3 regions of the Arthrobacter sp. MMS18-M83 genome follow, and region 3 is predicted to be linked to each of the others. Evidence: riboswitches for the same ligand, from Rfam matches in the RefSeq annotation. Region 3 holds a riboswitch; each other region holds the start of a gene.

Region 1 (5,695 bases), 720 kb from region 3:
CGACGGTCTTCAGGCGGCCCTGGTAGAGAGCGTCCAGTTCGCGCAGGCGGTTGATGTTGATGTCCATGATGGTGACATCGGCACCGAGGCCCAGAGCCATTGCAGCGGCGTTGGTTCCGGCAACGCCGGCGCCGAGGACAACAACCTTGGCCGGGCGGACACCCGGAACGCCGCCCAGCAGCACACCCTTGCCGCCGGCCGGTGCCATGAGGGAGGAGGCTCCCACGACGACCGACAGTCGCCCAGCGACCTCGGACATAGGTGCCAGCAGGGGCAGGGTGCGGCCTTCCTGCACGGTTTCGTAGGCGATGGCCGTGACGCCGGAATTGATGAGCTCCTGTGTCAGTTCAGGCTCGGCGGCCAGGTGCAGGTAGGTGAAGAGGATAAGGCCCTTGCGGAAGCGGTGGTACTCGGCGCTGATGGGTTCCTTGACCTTCATGACCATGTCAGCGCGTGCCCAGACGTCGTCGGCTTCGGCCACGATCTCAGCACCCGCAACCGCGTATTCCTCGTCCGTGATGCCGGAGCCCAGGCCCGCGCCGCGCTCCACCAGGACGGAGTGGCCGTGTGTGCGGAACTCGTGAACCCCCGCGGCGGTGATGGCAACGCGGAATTCGTTGTTCTTGATCTCTTTGGGGACACCGATAATCATTTTGGGCTCCATGTTCGAAAGGCTTCAACGGCCTTTTTCTCTGCGGGGGACTGTGATTCCAGAATAAATCCGCTGTGAGCCAAGCGACATGAAAGGCGACGGCAGCCGTCAGGAACTTCCCTGGATTTCCGGGGTTTTTGCCTTCTCAGGCTCGACATTTGTCGAGGCTGAGAGCGTCAGGTGTCGCCTGATGTTCGGTGGGCAAAGTAGTGTTTTCTCCATGCAGCAAGACGTGGAGAAAATCGTCGAGGACGTCGCACTCAAGTTGGGCCGCGGCCTCTCCCTGGAAGACCTCGACGGCGTCCTGCTCGCCTACAGTTCCAACCAATCCCATGCGGACCGCGTGCGCGTGAATTTCCTCCTGAGCAAACGGGTTCCGGTGGACGTCAGTGCTTGGCAGCTTTCGCACGGCATCGCCACGGCAGTGCGTCCCGTCGTCGTACCCGCCAATGAAGAGCTCGGCATGGTGGGGCGCGTCTGCGTCCCGCTGCTGGTGCGCGGTTTCCGCGTGGGGTACCTCTGGGTCCAGCAGGACCTTGACGAGCAGACCGCGACGGCGATCCTCGCCGAGTTGCCGGGCGTCCGGGACGAGCTGGACCTCCTGGCAGGACTGCTGCTCGATTCCAATACCGCCGAGTCGGAGTTCCGGCGCCGCCGAGAGCAGGAATTCCTGGCTGCTTGCCAAGGAGAATCCAACGCGGTGGCGGCCGTGGCCGGATGGAAGGAAATCCAAGGCCGGGGCCCGTGGCAGTTGGTTACCGTGCTTGACGCAGAGGACAGCCGCGGCGTCGCCGATCCCATCGCGGCCACGCTGACGCACCGTTCCGCGGCGCTGCAGGCAACCATCGGCGTCGATTCCGTACTTTTCAGCGCCGGCACGGAGACGCATTCGGTCCTGCTGTTCCGCGAAACCGGCGGCCGGGCCGAACATGCGCAAGTCCTGGTCCACTATCAGCTCGAGCTCGCCAAGCGTGCCGGCCGGAAGGTGGACCGGGTCATCCTTGGCATCAGCGAGCCGTTTTCGGTGGTCCGTCAATTGGGGCGGGCCTACCGGCAATCGAAGCTCGCGGCCCAGGCTGCCGCCGTCGATCCTCCACTCGGCGAGCTCGTGGACAGCCGCTCGGCGGGCATCTACCAGTTGTTCGAACGGCTGCAGGCGCCTGGCGGCTGGGACGATTCGGGCTCTTCACATTTCCAGGCGATCGAGGACGCAGACCGCAACGGCGAGCTCCTGCCCGTGCTCGAACTGCTTTACGACAGCGACGGTTCGGTCCAGGACGTGGCCACGAAGCTGCACTTGCACCGCAGCAGCATCTACAACCGGCTGGCCAGGGTCCGGCAACTCATCGGTGCTGATCCGTTGAATGGCGCTATCCGGCTCGAACTGCACGCGACGCTCAAAGCGCGCCGCTGGGCGGGGCGGCCGCGGATTTGAGGTTGCCCGCATTTGAGGCCGCGCCGGTTACCCCTTGAACGGCCGCAGCTGAAGGCTGCAGCGCCAGCGGTCCGGGCGACGCTGGACTGTTGCGGTCTTGGTGCTCCGGCAGCACCGGCCGTGCCACTCGACGGAAGAGGTTCGATGCTTTCCCATCCTCACAGCAGAGCTCCGCTCGCGGCGTCCAAAATCGACCCGAGATCCACGCCCGGTTGGGTGGGCTGCGGCGTGGCCGTCGATGGGCTGCTGGGCTGTACCGGCGGTTTCGGCTTCGATTGGCCAGGTGGCGTGTGCGAGGACGGGTCGGTCGGGGTGGGCGTCGGCGAGGCCGGATCGGTGGGGGTCGGGGTGACCGTGACCGGGGGATCCGGGCTGGGAGCCGGAGCGGGTTGCGCCGGTGTGGGAACGGCTGGCACCGGAGTAAGGCTTGGGGGCAGCGCTGATGGGACTACGGAGGGAACCCGAATGGAGACTGATGGTGCCCCCGCGCTCGACGGCTTGACGGCGGCGGGCCCTTGCTGCGGCCCTTGCGCTGGGTCCGCAGTAGTCTGACCGGCCTTGGCGCTCGGGGTAGCTGCCGAAGGTAGCGCTGCAGTGCTGGGGGAAGTGCTTGCCGTCGTGGAAGGAGTGCCGGACTGCGTGGAGCTCTGGTCCTGGGCGCGGGTTTCCTGGCCGAAGAAGGGCAACTCAAGAGCCTGGCTGACGGAAGCCGCCGCCAACAAGATGCCTAGGGCTCCTGTCACCACTGCCATTCGGTTGCTCATCGTCCGGATGGTCGCAGCCTTTTTGAGGACGGCGTGCGGTTCCCGGCTGAACGACGATCCGGCAGAGGACACCGGAGTGAAGCCTGCACGAGTTGCCGTTGGAAGGGCGGTTGTGGGTGCCTTCTGGGTTTCGGCGGGGGGTGCAACGGTCGAGATGACTGCGGTGGCGGGTTCCGGTTCAGCGGGAGCCGCGGGTGCCGCCGTCTTTGTTGCCACTATCGGAATAGCCGCGGTGGCGGGTTCGGGGGCGGTAGTTGGTTCCACCGCTGCGGGTGGAACCGCCGGAATGCTCGCGGTCTCGCTGGCTTGGGCTGCCCGTTTCCGCTCGGCCGCGCGGGCGGCCGCTCGCGTGGTGGGCGCCGCCGTCGTCGGGTTCGTCGGGGTGGTTGGTGCCGGCGTCGAAATTTCGGAAGCCGGTTCAGGGATGAACGGTCCACCGTCTTGGGCCCGACGGCGTCCGGTCGGTTTGGTGCGCTCGCGCGCCACTTGGGCACGGCGAGGCTGATCCATGGTTGGGGACATGGTGATTGCCTCTCAACGCCTTCGAGGTTAGCTGTCGGGTTCGGACGAGGCCGTCCGGCCGCGCATGGCGGCTTCACCCCAAGGGCCTGTGGAGAAGTAGGCCCGGAGACTCTGGGTCCCCCGTCTCTGCCGCACGTCTAGCGGAATCCGGGTTGCGGCAGAGCTCGGCGTCAGCCCGGAAGCGGCCCAGCTGGGGATTGGGTCGCCCCTCGACGCTACAACAGCCGACTAGAAAAGTCACATTTAGATAACGGGCCGGGCGACCGGTATTCCGCGGGATTTCGCGCGCGGATCTAGTTCCGCTGCGCTCCAGTTTGCCCGGCGATGAGTCCGGCGACATGTTCGGCGTCCCGGCCGACGCCACCCACAAGGCCCGAGGTCAGCCCGTATTGGAACGGCATGCCCACGAAGAACAGCCCCGGCAGTTGTTCCACGGCGCCCCGGCAGGTAAGCGGCCAGCCGTCCTCGTCCGCCGGAAGTCCTTGGATCCAGGCAAAGTCCGGTTGGTAGCCGGTCGCCCAGATCACGGTGGAGACTGGGAGTGTTTGGCCATCGTCCAGGAGCGGTTGGCCCCCATGGGTGCCCGTCAGGCGTGGCAGGCGGGTGACTGCCGCGGCGTCGAGCTCTTTTGTGGAGGCCCGGATCAGAGGCGCGCCGTGCTTGGTGAAGCCGACCGCAACCTTGCGGCCGATAGGAGTGGATCGGTTCATCACATTGTGGATGAAGAGCCACCAAAGCCCCCCGGCGTATCGCGTCACTGGACCCGGAACGTGGAACGGGGGAGTTCCGGCGATGTAGGTGCGGTGGCTGGATGCGAGCTCCAAGGCAATTTCGACGCCGGAAGTGCCGGAGCCGACCACCAGGACATCTCCGGGCGGAACTGAGTCCGGGTTGGCGTACTCCGCGCCGTGCAGTTGGTGAATGCCTGGGTCCAAGGCCTCCGCGAAGGCTGGAATCCTCGGGCGGGCATTCGGGCCCGTTGCAACAACCACGTTCTTGGCCAGGATCGGTCCGGAGCTTGACTGGACTCGGTATCGGCCGTCGTCGCGCTCGATTCCGGTGACCTGGACGCCATGACGCACCGGGAGGTTCCAGTTGCCGGCATACGCCTCGAGGTATTCGGCCATGGCGTCTTTGCTGGGAAAGGTGCCCCGGTTGGCGGGGAAGGGCAGGCCGGGCAGCGAGTCGTGCTGCGCAGGGGTGAAGAGTCGCAAGGAATCCCAGCGGTTCCGCCACACATCGCCTGTGCGAGCACGTGAATCCAGGATGAGGAAGTCTTGCCCTTGTTTCTTCAGATGGAATCCGGTGGCGAGCCCGGCCTGTCCGGCGCCGATAACCGCGGTGTCTACTTGCTCAACGTTCATGTCCATCGCGAAGCCTCCTGAGGTGTGCTGGCTTCATTAGAATAGCATTCCAGTCACTGGAATGCTATTCTTTTTTCGTGGAGATTCGGCATAACGACAGGCGGATGGCTCAAGCTGTCGCCACGAAGGCTGCGGTGGTTGAGGCCGCTAAGGAACTGTTTCTGAGCAGGGGATACGTGGCCACCACTATCGGGGCAGTTGCCGAGCAGGCTGGCGTGGCTATCCAGACCATTTACAACTCCGTGGGCAACAAGGCGGCGCTACTGTCGGCCGTGGTCGACGCTACGGCTGCCGGTCCGGAGGCGCCCCGTTCCGTTCCGGAAACCATGCGCGCGCGGACAGCCGCGGCCGTCGACGCAGGCGCGGTCATTGAATTGTTGGCTGACTGGTTCTCCGAGGTGCACCCACGCAGCAGCGAACTGTTCAGCGTCATGAGGCAGGCCTCCGCCGTCGACGCTGAAGCGGCCAAAGTGCTGAGGGACCGGGCAGAGCTCCGGCTACGGAACTACGCCGAAGCGGCTGACGCGCTCCGGCAACGCGGGGCGTTGACCTCCGGCATGAGCGATGAGCAAGCAGCGGCCGTGATCTGGTCCGTGGGCCACCCTGACACCTATCGATCACTGGTACTGGATTTCGGCTGGGAACCGGAGAGGTACCGGGATTGGGTCCACGCGGCGCTGAAGGCGGCCCTCGCCTAGCTTTCCTTATCTGCCGCGGCCTTCTTCTTCTGCGTCTCCAGCCACGCCATGATGTCCGCGAGCCGGATCCGACGGTGCGTGCCGCGGTATTCGACCGGGATTTCGCCACGATCGGTCATGTTGCGCAGGTAGGTGTGCGAGATTCCGGCGAGTTCGGCCGCTCGCGACGTGGTCAGCATTTCCTCCACGCTGCTGACCGTCACCGCTTCGCCTCGGCCCAGCCGGCCGAGGAGATCGACGACGGCGTCCCTTGCCTCATC
Region 2 (5,695 bases), 300 kb from region 3:
CCGGGTTCTTGTCCTCCGATGCCACCCGTACGCCTTTGTCGCTCAACGATGCCGGAATCCTGTTGGCTCTTCCCCACGATGGCCACCCGGTTGATCGGACCCTTTCCAATGGCGGTTACCGGCTGGTTGCCACTGAAACTCCTTACGGCGATGTTGTCATCACAGGCCTGCCGCTCGCCTCGAAAGAGGATACCGAGGCCTCGCTCGTGTGGACCATGGTGCTGGTGTCCTTGGGCGGGCTGGTGCTCATTGGACTCGCGGGAACCGTGCTGATCCGCCGCACCATGCGTCCCCTGGAGCAACTCTCCGACGTCGCCACCAAAGTGTCGAAGCTTCCGCTCGACGCCGGCGAGGTGGCCCTCGCGGTGCGCGTCCCGGCGTCGGCTGCCCACCCCGGCACAGAGGTGGGCAGCGTCGGTCATGCTTTGAACCTCATGCTGGACAACGTCTCCAACGCGTTGGAGGCACGCCAGCAAAGCGAAACCAAGGTGCGCCAGTTCGTGGCCGATGCCTCGCACGAGCTGCGGACTCCGCTGACGGCGATCCGCGGCTACACCGAGCTGTTGCGCATGACGGAGACGTTCACCGAGGACGGCCGCAAGTCGCTGGGACGGGTCCAAAGCCAGTCCGAACGGATGACCACCCTCGTGGAGGACCTCCTTCTCTTGGCGCGGCTGGACGAAGGCAAGGCACCCGAGTTCACCGATGTGGACCTCACGCAGTTGGTGATCGAGACCGTGAGCGACGAGAAAGTCATGGCCCCCGAGCACATCTGGCAGCTCAGGCTCCCGGACGAGCCCCTCACGGTCCGCGGCGACTCGACGCAGCTCCACCAGGTCTTGGCCAATCTGCTCTCAAATGCCCGCAAGCACACTGAGGCGGGAACCACGGTAGTCACGGGAGTCATGCGCTCGGCCGATGGCAGCGCCGTTGTCACCGTGACCGACAACGGGCCCGGCATTCCGCCTGAATTCCAAGGCAGGATCTTCTCGCGCTTTGCCCGTGCCGACGCCGCTCGTTCCGGTTCCGAGGGCACGTCCGGGCTCGGCCTGTCGATTGTGGAATCGATCGTTCAGGCCCATGGAGGTACCGTCGAGGTGGCCTCGCGTCCCGGCCGGACGGAGTTTGCCGTGCGGCTTCCAGCGCTCAGGACCGCCACGGTTTGAAGGTCCGCCGAGAAGACCACGACGCCGGAGGGCGGCTAGCGCAAGTCGGCGCACCGGCGCCGTGATCTCCGTTACCTAAATGTGACTTAACCGGAGTCCTCCTGTACCGTCGAATGGGTGCGCGGGATCATTCCGGCCACCGCCGGGTAGGCGCCGAGCTCTGCCACTCCCCGGTGCCCAAACTCCAGGCAGAGACGGGGGACCCAGGTCTCCGGGCAAACGCTCATGTTGAGCCAGCCCTAGGGGTGAAGCCGTACCGCCACGATTTCTCAGTGGCCACGGCCGGATGACCTCATCCGAATCCGACAGCTAACTCCGCAGGCGTCGAGAGGCAATCACCATGTCTGATTCCAAGAATCAGTCGCGCCCTGTTGCGCGCCACCGAGGCGAAACTGCCCGGAAAAACAAGTCACGTTCCACCCTGAGGCGAGCCGCCGCAAACCTCGGCACCAGCCAGCGAATGGCAGTTGTTGCCGGCGTCGTCGCTGTGTTCCTCGGGGCAGGCGCCGCCACCCAGGCCGCCGACCAAGCCATCAATGCCCAGGACATGAGCCAGACGTCCGAATCGCGCGCCATTGCAGAGCAAAGCGCGACGCCGTCCGCCACCGCCACGCCGTCCGCGAGCGAAAGTGCCAAGCCGAGCACCGCTCCGACGCAGGCACCCGCTCCCGCTCCTGCCGCCGTCGCACCCCAGGCTGCGGCACCGGCCGCTCCCGTGGCACCGCCCGCTCCGGCAGCCCCGACTGTGCAGGTCGCCGTCAATGACCCTGCCGGCGCCCAGGCTTACGCCGCGAGCATGCTTTCCTCCTACGGGTGGGGCCAGGGCGAAATGTCCTCCTTGTTGACCTTGTGGAACAAGGAATCCGATTGGCGGACCACTGCCACCAACGCCTCGAGCGGCGCTTACGGCATTGTGCAGTCGCTGCCGGGCGAAAAGATGGCCTCCGAAGGCCCCGATTGGCAGACCAACTACCAGACCCAGATCCGCTGGGGCCTGAACTACATCAAGGAACGCTACGGATCCCCGTCTGCGGCCTGGGCCTTCCACTTGGCGCACAACTGGTACTAAGCGCACAAAATTCTTAGAGGTCCGCCCCTTCAGGGGGCGGACCTCTACTGCGTTAACCGGGCCTCGCCACATGCACAGCCGCGTCACAGGTTCCGCCTTAAGCACTCATAATCGGCGGCGGCACTCTGGATACATGACGCTCATCGAATCCACCACAGGAACCCTGAAGGACCCCGCGGTGGTGCCGCCGGGCCGCCCGATCCAACACAGAACCCGAATTCAACGCAGCGCTGCCGTTCAATACAGCACTGTTCGGCGTGCCCCCGTGGACGTCCGCTCCACCGTCCCCGTCCTCGATGTCACGATCCCCGTCTTCAACGAGGAACGCGACCTCGAAGAGTGCCTGCGCAGGCTTCACGGCCATCTGCGCGAATCTTTCCCACACGGCTTCCGCATCACCGTGGCCGACAACGCCAGCACGGACAGCACCCTGAAAATCGCCGAACGGCTGGCCAGGGAATTGGCGGAGCTCGCGGTGGTCCATCTTGAGGAGAAGGGACGCGGCAACGCCTTGCGCAAGGTGTGGCTCGCGTCGCCGTCGCCCGTTCTGGCCTACATGGACGTAGATCTGTCCACAGATCTCGCCGCGCTGGCACCCCTCTTGGCGCCACTGATCTCCGGCCATTCGGACCTCGCCATCGGCACAAGGCTGACCCGCAACTCCCGGGTTGTCCGCGGCCCCAAGCGCGAATTCATCTCGCGCAGCTACAACCTGATGCTGCACTCGTTCATGGGCGCCCGCTTCAGTGATGCCCAGTGCGGCTTCAAAGCGATCCGGGCCGACGTTGCCCAGCAGATCCTCCCCCACACCATGGACAACTCCTGGTTCTTCGACACGGAACTTTTGGTACTCGCGGAACGCTGCGGCCTCAGGGTCCACGAAGTGCCCGTGGACTGGATCGACGATCCCAATTCCAGCGTCGACGTGGTGCGCACCGCCCTGGCCGACATCCGCGGCATGGCCCGGCTCACGCGGGACCTCGTCTCCGGACGCATCCCCATCCCGGAACTGCGCGCAGCCCTTGCCCGCGGCCCGCTCCCGGCGTCGTCCCGTACAGCAGAGCAGAGCCCGCGCAGCAGCCTGTTCGGGCAACTGGTGCGGTTCGCCGCGATCGGTGCCGCGTCGACCCTCGCCTACGTGCTCATCTTCTTGTTTTGCCGCGGCTTCATGGACCCGCAGCTGGCCAACTTCCTTGCGCTGCTCATCACGGCCATCGCCAACACCGGCGCCAACCGGCGCTTCACCTTCGGCATCCAGGGCGGCAATCCCGTACGGCATCACTTCGAGGGATTGATCGTCTTCGGCATCGGCCTTGCGCTCACTTCCGGGGCGCTCGCCTTGGTGCACAGTACGACGACGCCGGACCGCTGGGGCGAGCTCCTCACCGTGGTCGGGGCAAACCTCGCCGCCGCTGCGGTCCGCTTCCTCTTGTTCCGGCTGTGGGTCTTCCGGCAGCCCGGAACACGGCCGGCGCCGCCAGTCCAGCCAGAGCCAGAGCCAATGCCAATGCCAATGCCAATGATCGAATCAACCTCACCAGACAGCCCGCTCACAGAAACGGCAGCATCATGACCTCCACGATCTCTCACGCGGACACAGGGCCCGCCGTCGGAACTGTCACTCCTGGCTCTGGGGACGCAGCCCACGGCCGTCGCTCCACCGGCCCATCAACTCCAGGGGCCCCGGGCACCACTCCCCGTTGGACTCGATACGCCTTTGGCCGCCAGCCCCGCTGGGTGCGCCCGTCCGCCGCCGGGCTCCTCGTGGCCACCGCATTCCTGTATCTCTGGAATCTCGCGGCCACCGGCTACGGAAACTCCTTCTACGCTGCAGCCATCCAGGCCGGCACCAAGGACTGGACGGCATTGCTATTCGGTTCGCTCGACGCCGGGAATGCCATCACTGTGGACAAGCCACCCGCATCTCTATGGATCCCGGCCTTGGTGGGACGGATCTTCGGCTTCTCGTCCCTAAGCATGCTGGTTCCCGAGGCACTCATGGGCGTGGCCGCCGTCGGCTTCCTCTATTTGACGGTCAAGCGCGTGTCCGGACCCGGAGCGGGTTTGCTGGCCGGCGGCGCCCTGGCGCTGACCCCGGTGGCCGCGCTCATGTTCCGCTTCAACAACCCCGACGCCATGCTGACCCTGTGCCTGGTGTTGGCGGCGTACTTCACTACTCGCGCTATTGAACGCGCGGGCTGGAAGTGGCTCGTCGCAGCCGGAGCCGTGGTGGGCCTGGCCTTCCTGAGCAAGATGCTCCAGGGTTTCCTGATTGTTCCGGGCCTGGGACTCGCGTACCTCTGGGCCGCCCCCACCCCGTTGCGGCGGAGGCTGCTGCACCTGCTCGGCGCACTGGCCGGTATCGCAGTAGTGGCAGGCAGCTACATCGCTCTCTTCCAACTGACTCCGGCTTCGGCACGGCCTTACATGGCAGGCTCGACAACCAACAGCTTCCTCGAACTGACCTTCGGCTACAACGGGCTGTCCCGCATTACAGGCTCGGGCGAAGGCATGCCCGGCGGCGGAGGCGGCGCAGCCGGGGCTCCAGCGGGTGGTCTTGGCGGTTTCGGGGGCGGCGGTGGAGGGAACGCCGGCTTCGGTGGAGCTGCGGGGATCGCCCGCATGTTCGGCACGAGCTTCGGCGCCGAGGTCTCCTGGCTTCTGCCTGCGGCGTTGATCCTGCTGGCTGCGGGCCTGTGGTTCACCCGCCGGGAAGCACGAGCTTCGCGTACCCGGGCCTCGCTGATCCTGTGGGGTGGCTGGTTCCTGGTCACCGCGGGCGTCTTCAGCTTCATGAGCGGCATTGTCCACCCCTACTACGCAGTAGCGCTCGCACCGGCAATCGCGGCCTTGGTGGGCATCGGCAGCGTGGAGCTGTGGCGAGGCCGAGGGTACTGGCCCGCCAGGATCATCCTGGCCGTGGTGGTCCTCGGCAGTTCGGTCTGGTCCACCGTTCTTCTGGGCCGCGATACCTCATGGCTTCCCTGGCTGCGCATCGTGATCGTCGTCCTGGGCGTGGTGGCCGCGGCCGCAATCCTGCTTCGCCTCGACTCACTTCGGCCCGCGGTCCGGTTCCGCAATGCGGCGGCCGCGGCCGTCGTCGTCGTTTCCCTTCTGGCCGGCGGCCTCGGCACGGCGGCCTGGACGCTCGCGACGGCGGCTACCGCGCACTCCGGTTCCATCCCGACGTCGGGTCCCAGCGGCTCCGCGATGGGCGGCTTCGGAAACCGCGCCGCGTTCGGCAGCCGGGATTTGGGTTCGGGAGATGCGACAGGCGCTCCGACCCAGGCCGCAGGCGGTCCGGGTGGCGAGGGGACGGCCGACGCCGGATTGACCGCGCTGCTGACGTCCACCACCACCAAGTGGTCCGCGATCGTTTCCGGCGCCACCCAGGCGGCCAGCCTCGAGCTCGCCACGAACACCAACGTGATCGCGCTCGGTGGCTGGAACGGCGGCGATC
Region 3 (5,695 bases):
TCCGCGTGTTGGACAAGCTGCCATCCATTGCCAAGGCCAAGCGCATGAACGCCCGCGAGCTCGCGCCCGTGGTCCAGGATCTTGTGTCCGTCTTGGACAACCTTTCGGGGACATTGTCGGCCGGTAAGTACCCTGAAGGCGCCAAAGGCAAGGCCATCGCCGCAGCACTGCGCAAGGTTGCCAACGAGCTGGAAGCCTAAGCAGCCATGACATCGGAATCCGCTGAAGCGAGTCCTGAAGAGAACGGTACCGGTGCCGCGCCAGCAACAGCAGGAACGGCTGATACCGCTGCTGGGCGGAAGCTGACCGCGGCGAAACCTCGCACCGGCATTCCCATGTGGCGCGTCGGCAAGCCGGACGCCTTCCTGGCGGCCGCCGTCGACGTCGCCCGCAATGCGGTGGAGAGCATTGCCAAGCCGAATGAAATCGGACCGCATATCGCCGCACGCTCCGAAGGCGAACGCGTCGTCACGCACCTTTTCGAATCGCGACTGGCCGGTTACGGAGGGTGGCAGTGGTACGCCGTCGTTACCCGCAACTCGCGCTCCAAAGTGGTCACGGTCAGCGAACTCGGCCTGCTGCCGTCCGAGGACTCCATCCTCGCCCCTGAATGGGTGCCGTGGGCAAAGCGCGTCCGTCCAGAGGACGAGGCGGGCCCCGACGAGCTGGCAGAGGAAGACACCTCGACGGCGGACGGTTCCGTAGACGAGGACGAGGACACACCCGACGACGACGGCGCGCCTTCCGACTACGACGACGCCGAAGAGGATGACGAGTCTGAAGTCGAGGCCGACTAGCCTTTGTCGGACCCAGCGAATGAACTCTTTGAAGGTGGAACCTGATGTCCACCTTCAAATCGCTGGGTGTCCTTAACTACCGCATATGGTTCCTTGGCGCCCTTGTTTCCAACATCGGCACCTGGATGCAGCGAACCGCTCAGGACTGGCTGGTCTTTGCCCATCTGAGCAACCACGACGCCGGTGCCATGGGCATTACCTTGGCACTCCAACTAGGTCCGCAGCTGTTCCTGGCACCGTGGGCCGGACTGCTTGCCGACCGCTACAGCCGGCGCAGGCTCCTGGTCATGACGCAATCGGCCATGGCTGTCCTGAGCACGGGTTTGGGAATCCTCGTGCTGAGCGGCGCCGCACAGTTGTGGCATGTCTACGTGTTCGCGCTGATGCTCGGAGTCGTCTCGGCACTTGACGCCCCCATTCGCCAGACGTTCGTTTCGGAGCTCGTCAAGGACGACTACCTCTCCAACGCCGTGGCGCTGAACAGTGCCTCGTTCAACGTTGCCCGCATGATCGGCCCTGCCGTGGCCGGCATGTTGACTGTGGCCGTGGGGCCGGGCTGGGTGTTCATGATCAACACGCTGACCTTCGTGGCGATGCTCGGCGCGATCCGTGCCATCCCTTCCTCCTCACTGCGCGTCCAGCCCCGGGCAGCCGCGGGCAAGGGCCGGATCCGCGAAGGGCTTCGCTACGTCCGCAACCGCCCTGACATCATGGTGGTCCTCGTCGCGATTTTCATCATGGGCACGTTCGGCCTGAACTTCGTCCTCTTCATCGCTGCGATGGTTGGCACGGAATTCGGCATGGACGCAGGTGCGTTCGGGCTCCTCAACTCGGTCATGGCAATCGGCTCAGTAGCGGGAGCGTTGCTGGCCGCCCGCCGGGGGAGGCCACGCATGCGGCTCATCTTTGCCGCGTCCGGCGGGTTCGGCATCGCGAGCGGACTCGCCGCCATGGCGCCGAACTACACGATGTTTGGCTTGGCGCTGATTCCGTGCGGCCTGTTTGCCTTGACCATGATCACCAGCGCCAACGGCTATGTACAGTCCACTACCGAACCCGTCATGCGCGGCAGGGTCATGGCGCTGTACATGGCCATTTTCATGGGCGGAACGCCCATCGGGGCGCCCTTCGTCGGCTGGGTATCCAACGTAGCCGGACCCCGCTGGGCCGTTGGCGTGGCAGCGGCTGCCGGCGCCAGCACCGCCGTCGTCGGCATCATCTGGATCATCCGAGCGCGTCAGTTGCGGCTCCGCTTCGACAGCAGCGCCGGAGGTTTGCGGCTCTTCCGCATCGAGTCGCAAGGCGCCAGCCCTGCCATGGACGACGGCGTTGAGGGCGACAGCGCCGTTAAAAGGGCTGGCGCTGTTAAAAGGGCTAGCGCCGCCCGGGATCCTCACCCGAACGACGCCGACCAGTCCTGACCGCGGGAACGCGGCGGGCTCTTACTTCTTCAGTTCGCCCACCACGAAGTCGATGCTGGCGAGCAGCGCCGAAACGTCGTCCGGTTCGATGGCAACGAAAGTAGCGATGCGGAGCTGGTTGCGGCCCAGCTTGCGGTACGGCTCCGTGTCCACGATCCCATTGGCCCGCAGCACCTTCGCAATCGCCGCCGCGTCGATCGAATCATCAAAATCGATCGTGGCAATGACGTTGGAGCGGTCTTCAGGCTTTGCCACGAACGGGGTGGCGTACTCGGAAGCCTCGGCCCAGGTGTAGATGCGGCCGGCGGAGTCCGCCGTGCGCGCGGAAGCGAAGTCCAGGCCGCCGTTCTTGTTGAGCCACTGGACCTGGGCGTCAAGCGTCACCAGGGTGGACAGGGACGGAGTGTTGTAGGTCTGGTTGAGCTTCGAGTTGTCGATGGCCGTCTGCAGATCCAGGAAATCTGGAATCCAGCGGCCGCTTGCCTTGATCTTGGCGGCGCGCTCAAGGGCGGCGGGGGAGAAGAGGCCAAGCCACAGTCCGCCGTCGGAGGCAAAGTTCTTTTGCGGTGCGAAGTAGTAGACATCGGCCTCGGCGACGTCCACGTCCAGGCCACCGGCAGCCGAGGTCGCGTCCACCAGGACCAGTGCGCCGTCGTCTACACCGGCTACCCGCTTCACGGGGGCCGCCACGCCAGTGGACGTTTCGTTCTGCGGCCACGCGTAAACGTCCACGCCTGCCTCGGCCTGGGAAACCGGGCGCGTGCCGGGCTCGGACTTGATGATGGAGGAAGCTTCCAGGAAGGGTGCCTTGTTGGTGGCCGAGGCGAACTTGGAACCGAACTCACCAAAGGAGAGGTGCTGTGCCTTCTTCTCCACCAGGCCGAAGCTGGCGACGTCCCAGAACGCGGTGGAGCCTCCGACGCCGAGAATCACCTCGTAACCGTCGGGTGCGCGGAAGAACTGGCTGAGTCCCTCGCGGACGGAGCCCACCAGGTTCTTGACTGGTGCCTGCCGGTGGGAAGTGCCAAGGATCGTCGCAGACGCGGCAGACAATGCCTCGATCTGCTCCGGGCGGACCTTGGAGGGCCCGGCGCCGAAGCGGCCGTCCTTGGGCAGCAAATCGGCGGGGATGGTGATGCTGTTGTCGCTCACGGGATGCTCCAATGGTGAAGTAGCGGCCTAGATGGGTCGTGGCAGGTGGCATCGCTGCCCCTTCGACTCCCCAATTCTGCCTGACTTCGCATGCGGCGACAGAACTGAACGCTTCATAGTCCGCCACGTGGAGGCATCTGTTCCGCCGGGCGCGGGACATGGGCTCGGGACATGGGCGGGGGACACGGGGCGGACACGGGGCGGGCACGAAAATTATCCGGAGTAATTCCAAATAAGCTAAGCTAGGAGCTGGCGCCCGGCCTGGGACGACCGGCGGGCAGCCCGCCTGGCCGGCTGCGGTACGGTGGAAAATACGCAAGATACTGCGCTCGAGGAGCTGAGCTGGATGACGGATCTGATCGATACCACTGAGATGTATCTTCGGACCATTTTGGAGCTTGAAGAAGAGAACATCGTGGCTCTTCGCGCGCGCATCGCCGAGCGCTTGCGGCACTCCGGGCCCACCGTTTCCCAGACGATCGGGCGAATGGAGCGCGACGGCCTGGTAATTGTTTCCAACGACCGGCACCTTGAGCTGACCGAAACCGGCCGGAAACGTGCCACTGAGGTCATGCGCAAGCACCGTCTCGCCGAGCGGCTCCTGGCCGACGTCATCGGACTGGACTGGGCCTATGTCCACGACGAAGCATGCCGCTGGGAACACGTTATGAGCGAGCGCGTGGAGCGGCGGCTCTATGAGCTTCTGGACCACCCCACGGAATCTCCCTACGGCAACCCCATTCCAGGACTCGAAGCCCTGGGCGGAGTTGCGTCACAGGCCTTTACGGATGGCGTGGTCAACCTTCTTGAAGCGATGAACGAATACTCACCGGACAACCGGGTCATTGTCAGCCGGTTGGCTGAACCGATCCAGGTGGAACCGGAACTGTTGGTGCAGCTGGACGAAGGCGGAATCCGCCCCGGAGCCAGGGTTTCCCTGGAGCGTGTGGGGGAGTACATCTCCGTTCGCGTGCCCAATATCGACGGTGCCTTGGAGTTGCCTCCTGAGGTGGCGTCGCACGTGTTTGTCACCGTCTCCTAGCCCTTTCGGCTAAGCGATCGGCAAAGATAACGGAATTATTACTGCGGGGGTTTAATCCCCTATAGTTGAGTACTAACGCCGATACCAAAGCGTTACCTGATCCGAAGCCGAGTTCTGCCAGCGGATCAGGTGGATTAGTCCATTCACTGGCAGAAGCGGGGGAACCACCAGTGGCGGTCGAAAGACAGCCTTGGGGTGAAGTCCGCAGCGGATGTGCAAAAACGCAGGGCCTTTCCGGGGGATCCCTCTGTGCTTCGCGTCCTCCGCGCGGACCGGGTCCATGCACTCTCTGACCCGAATCCGACAGCTAACTTCGCAGGCTTGCCAGAGAGGAACACTTTGACCACGCAGAACACGAGGGGCCGCAGACGCGCGTCCGGTCCTACTGCTGAGCTGCGGACCATGCAAGTCATTGCGCACGATCGGCCCCGCGATCCGCATCGCGAAGTGCGCCGGCGCAAGGGCCCCTTGCGGCAAATGGCCGATTTCGCCGCCGCGAGCGGTGCGGGACAGAAGGCTGGCGTGGCCCTCGCCGCCACGGGCCTCATCCTGACGGTGGCCATGCCGGGTACTGGCGCATTGACGGCCGCTGCGGAATCGAACCAGGCTTCCACGGCTTCGGCAGGCACTCAGGCCGAGATTCCCGCTGCGGCCAATGCCACCATCGACTTCAGCCGAGCTGCCGTTTCCACTACGGCGGATCCTGATAGCAAACTTAAGCAGCTCCTGAGCGCGCAGTCCGTCGGCAGCATCAAGACGTCATCCTCGAAGGGCACGCTGGGGGCTCCGCTGGACACCCTCGCCACGGCTTCGCCGTTCGGCTACCGCGTGAACCCCATTACGGGAGGCCTTGGGGAGTTCCACCGTGGCCAGGACTTCGTGGCCCAGTGCGGCACGCAGGTACATGCGGCTGCAGCCGGCAAGGTCACGTTTGCGGGCTGGCACCCGTATGGCGGCGGAAACCGCATTGTGGTGGACCACGGCAACGGCCTGGAAACCACGTACAACCACTTATCCTCGTTCAACGTCCAGGTGGGCCAAACGGTCAACCGCGGCGACGTCATCGCTTTGAGCGGCACCACTGGCGCCTCCACCGGCTGCCACCTCCATTTTGAAGTCATGGTCAACGGCGACGTCGTTGATCCCTTGGGCTGGCTGTAGCCAATCCGATGGACGTCTCTCGAATGCTTGTCACGCTCCGTGACCTGAATGTGACATTCAGCCAAAACTCCTGTACCGTCTAACTCGCATCAACTTTTAGAGAGTTGATGCACTCGGGTGGA

Evidence for each region. Region 3 has a riboswitch for cyclic di-AMP ahead of OW521_RS09355 (M23 family metallopeptidase). Riboswitches for the same ligand answer to the same signal wherever they lie in the genome.
Region 1: linked by a shared signal. The riboswitch ahead of OW521_RS12840 (hypothetical protein) and the one ahead of OW521_RS09355 (M23 family metallopeptidase) in region 3 are both predicted to bind cyclic di-AMP.
Region 2: linked by a shared signal. The riboswitch ahead of OW521_RS10830 (hypothetical protein) and the one ahead of OW521_RS09355 (M23 family metallopeptidase) in region 3 are both predicted to bind cyclic di-AMP.

The regions. Positions count from the first base shown of each region.
Region 1 covers NZ_CP113343.1:2,719,514-2,725,208, forward strand. Annotated here, with positions in the region: gene ald (alanine dehydrogenase) at 1-652, opposite strand, end outside; gene OW521_RS12835 (PucR family transcriptional regulator) at 873-2,087, shown strand; gene OW521_RS12840 (hypothetical protein) at 2,246-3,373, opposite strand; cyclic di-AMP (ydaO/yuaA leader) riboswitch at 3,376-3,526, opposite strand; gene OW521_RS12845 (flavin-containing monooxygenase) at 3,667-4,743, opposite strand; gene OW521_RS12850 (TetR/AcrR family transcriptional regulator) at 4,842-5,435, shown strand; gene OW521_RS12855 (helix-turn-helix domain-containing protein) at 5,432-5,695, opposite strand, start outside.
Region 2 covers NZ_CP113343.1:2,304,784-2,310,478, forward strand. Annotated here, with positions in the region: gene OW521_RS10825 (HAMP domain-containing sensor histidine kinase) at 1-1,166, shown strand, start outside; cyclic di-AMP (ydaO/yuaA leader) riboswitch at 1,331-1,504, shown strand; gene OW521_RS10830 (hypothetical protein) at 1,507-2,235, shown strand; gene OW521_RS10835 (glycosyltransferase) at 2,369-3,808, shown strand; gene OW521_RS10840 (glycosyltransferase family 39 protein) at 3,805-5,695, shown strand, end outside.
Region 3 covers NZ_CP113343.1:2,000,284-2,005,978, reverse strand. Annotated here, with positions in the region: gene OW521_RS09380 (cold-shock protein) at 1-200, shown strand, start outside; gene OW521_RS09375 (DUF3027 domain-containing protein) at 207-797, shown strand; gene OW521_RS09370 (MFS transporter) at 842-2,218, shown strand; gene serC (phosphoserine transaminase) at 2,240-3,370, opposite strand; gene OW521_RS09360 (metal-dependent transcriptional regulator) at 3,717-4,412, shown strand; cyclic di-AMP (ydaO/yuaA leader) riboswitch at 4,539-4,749, shown strand; gene OW521_RS09355 (M23 family metallopeptidase) at 4,752-5,573, shown strand.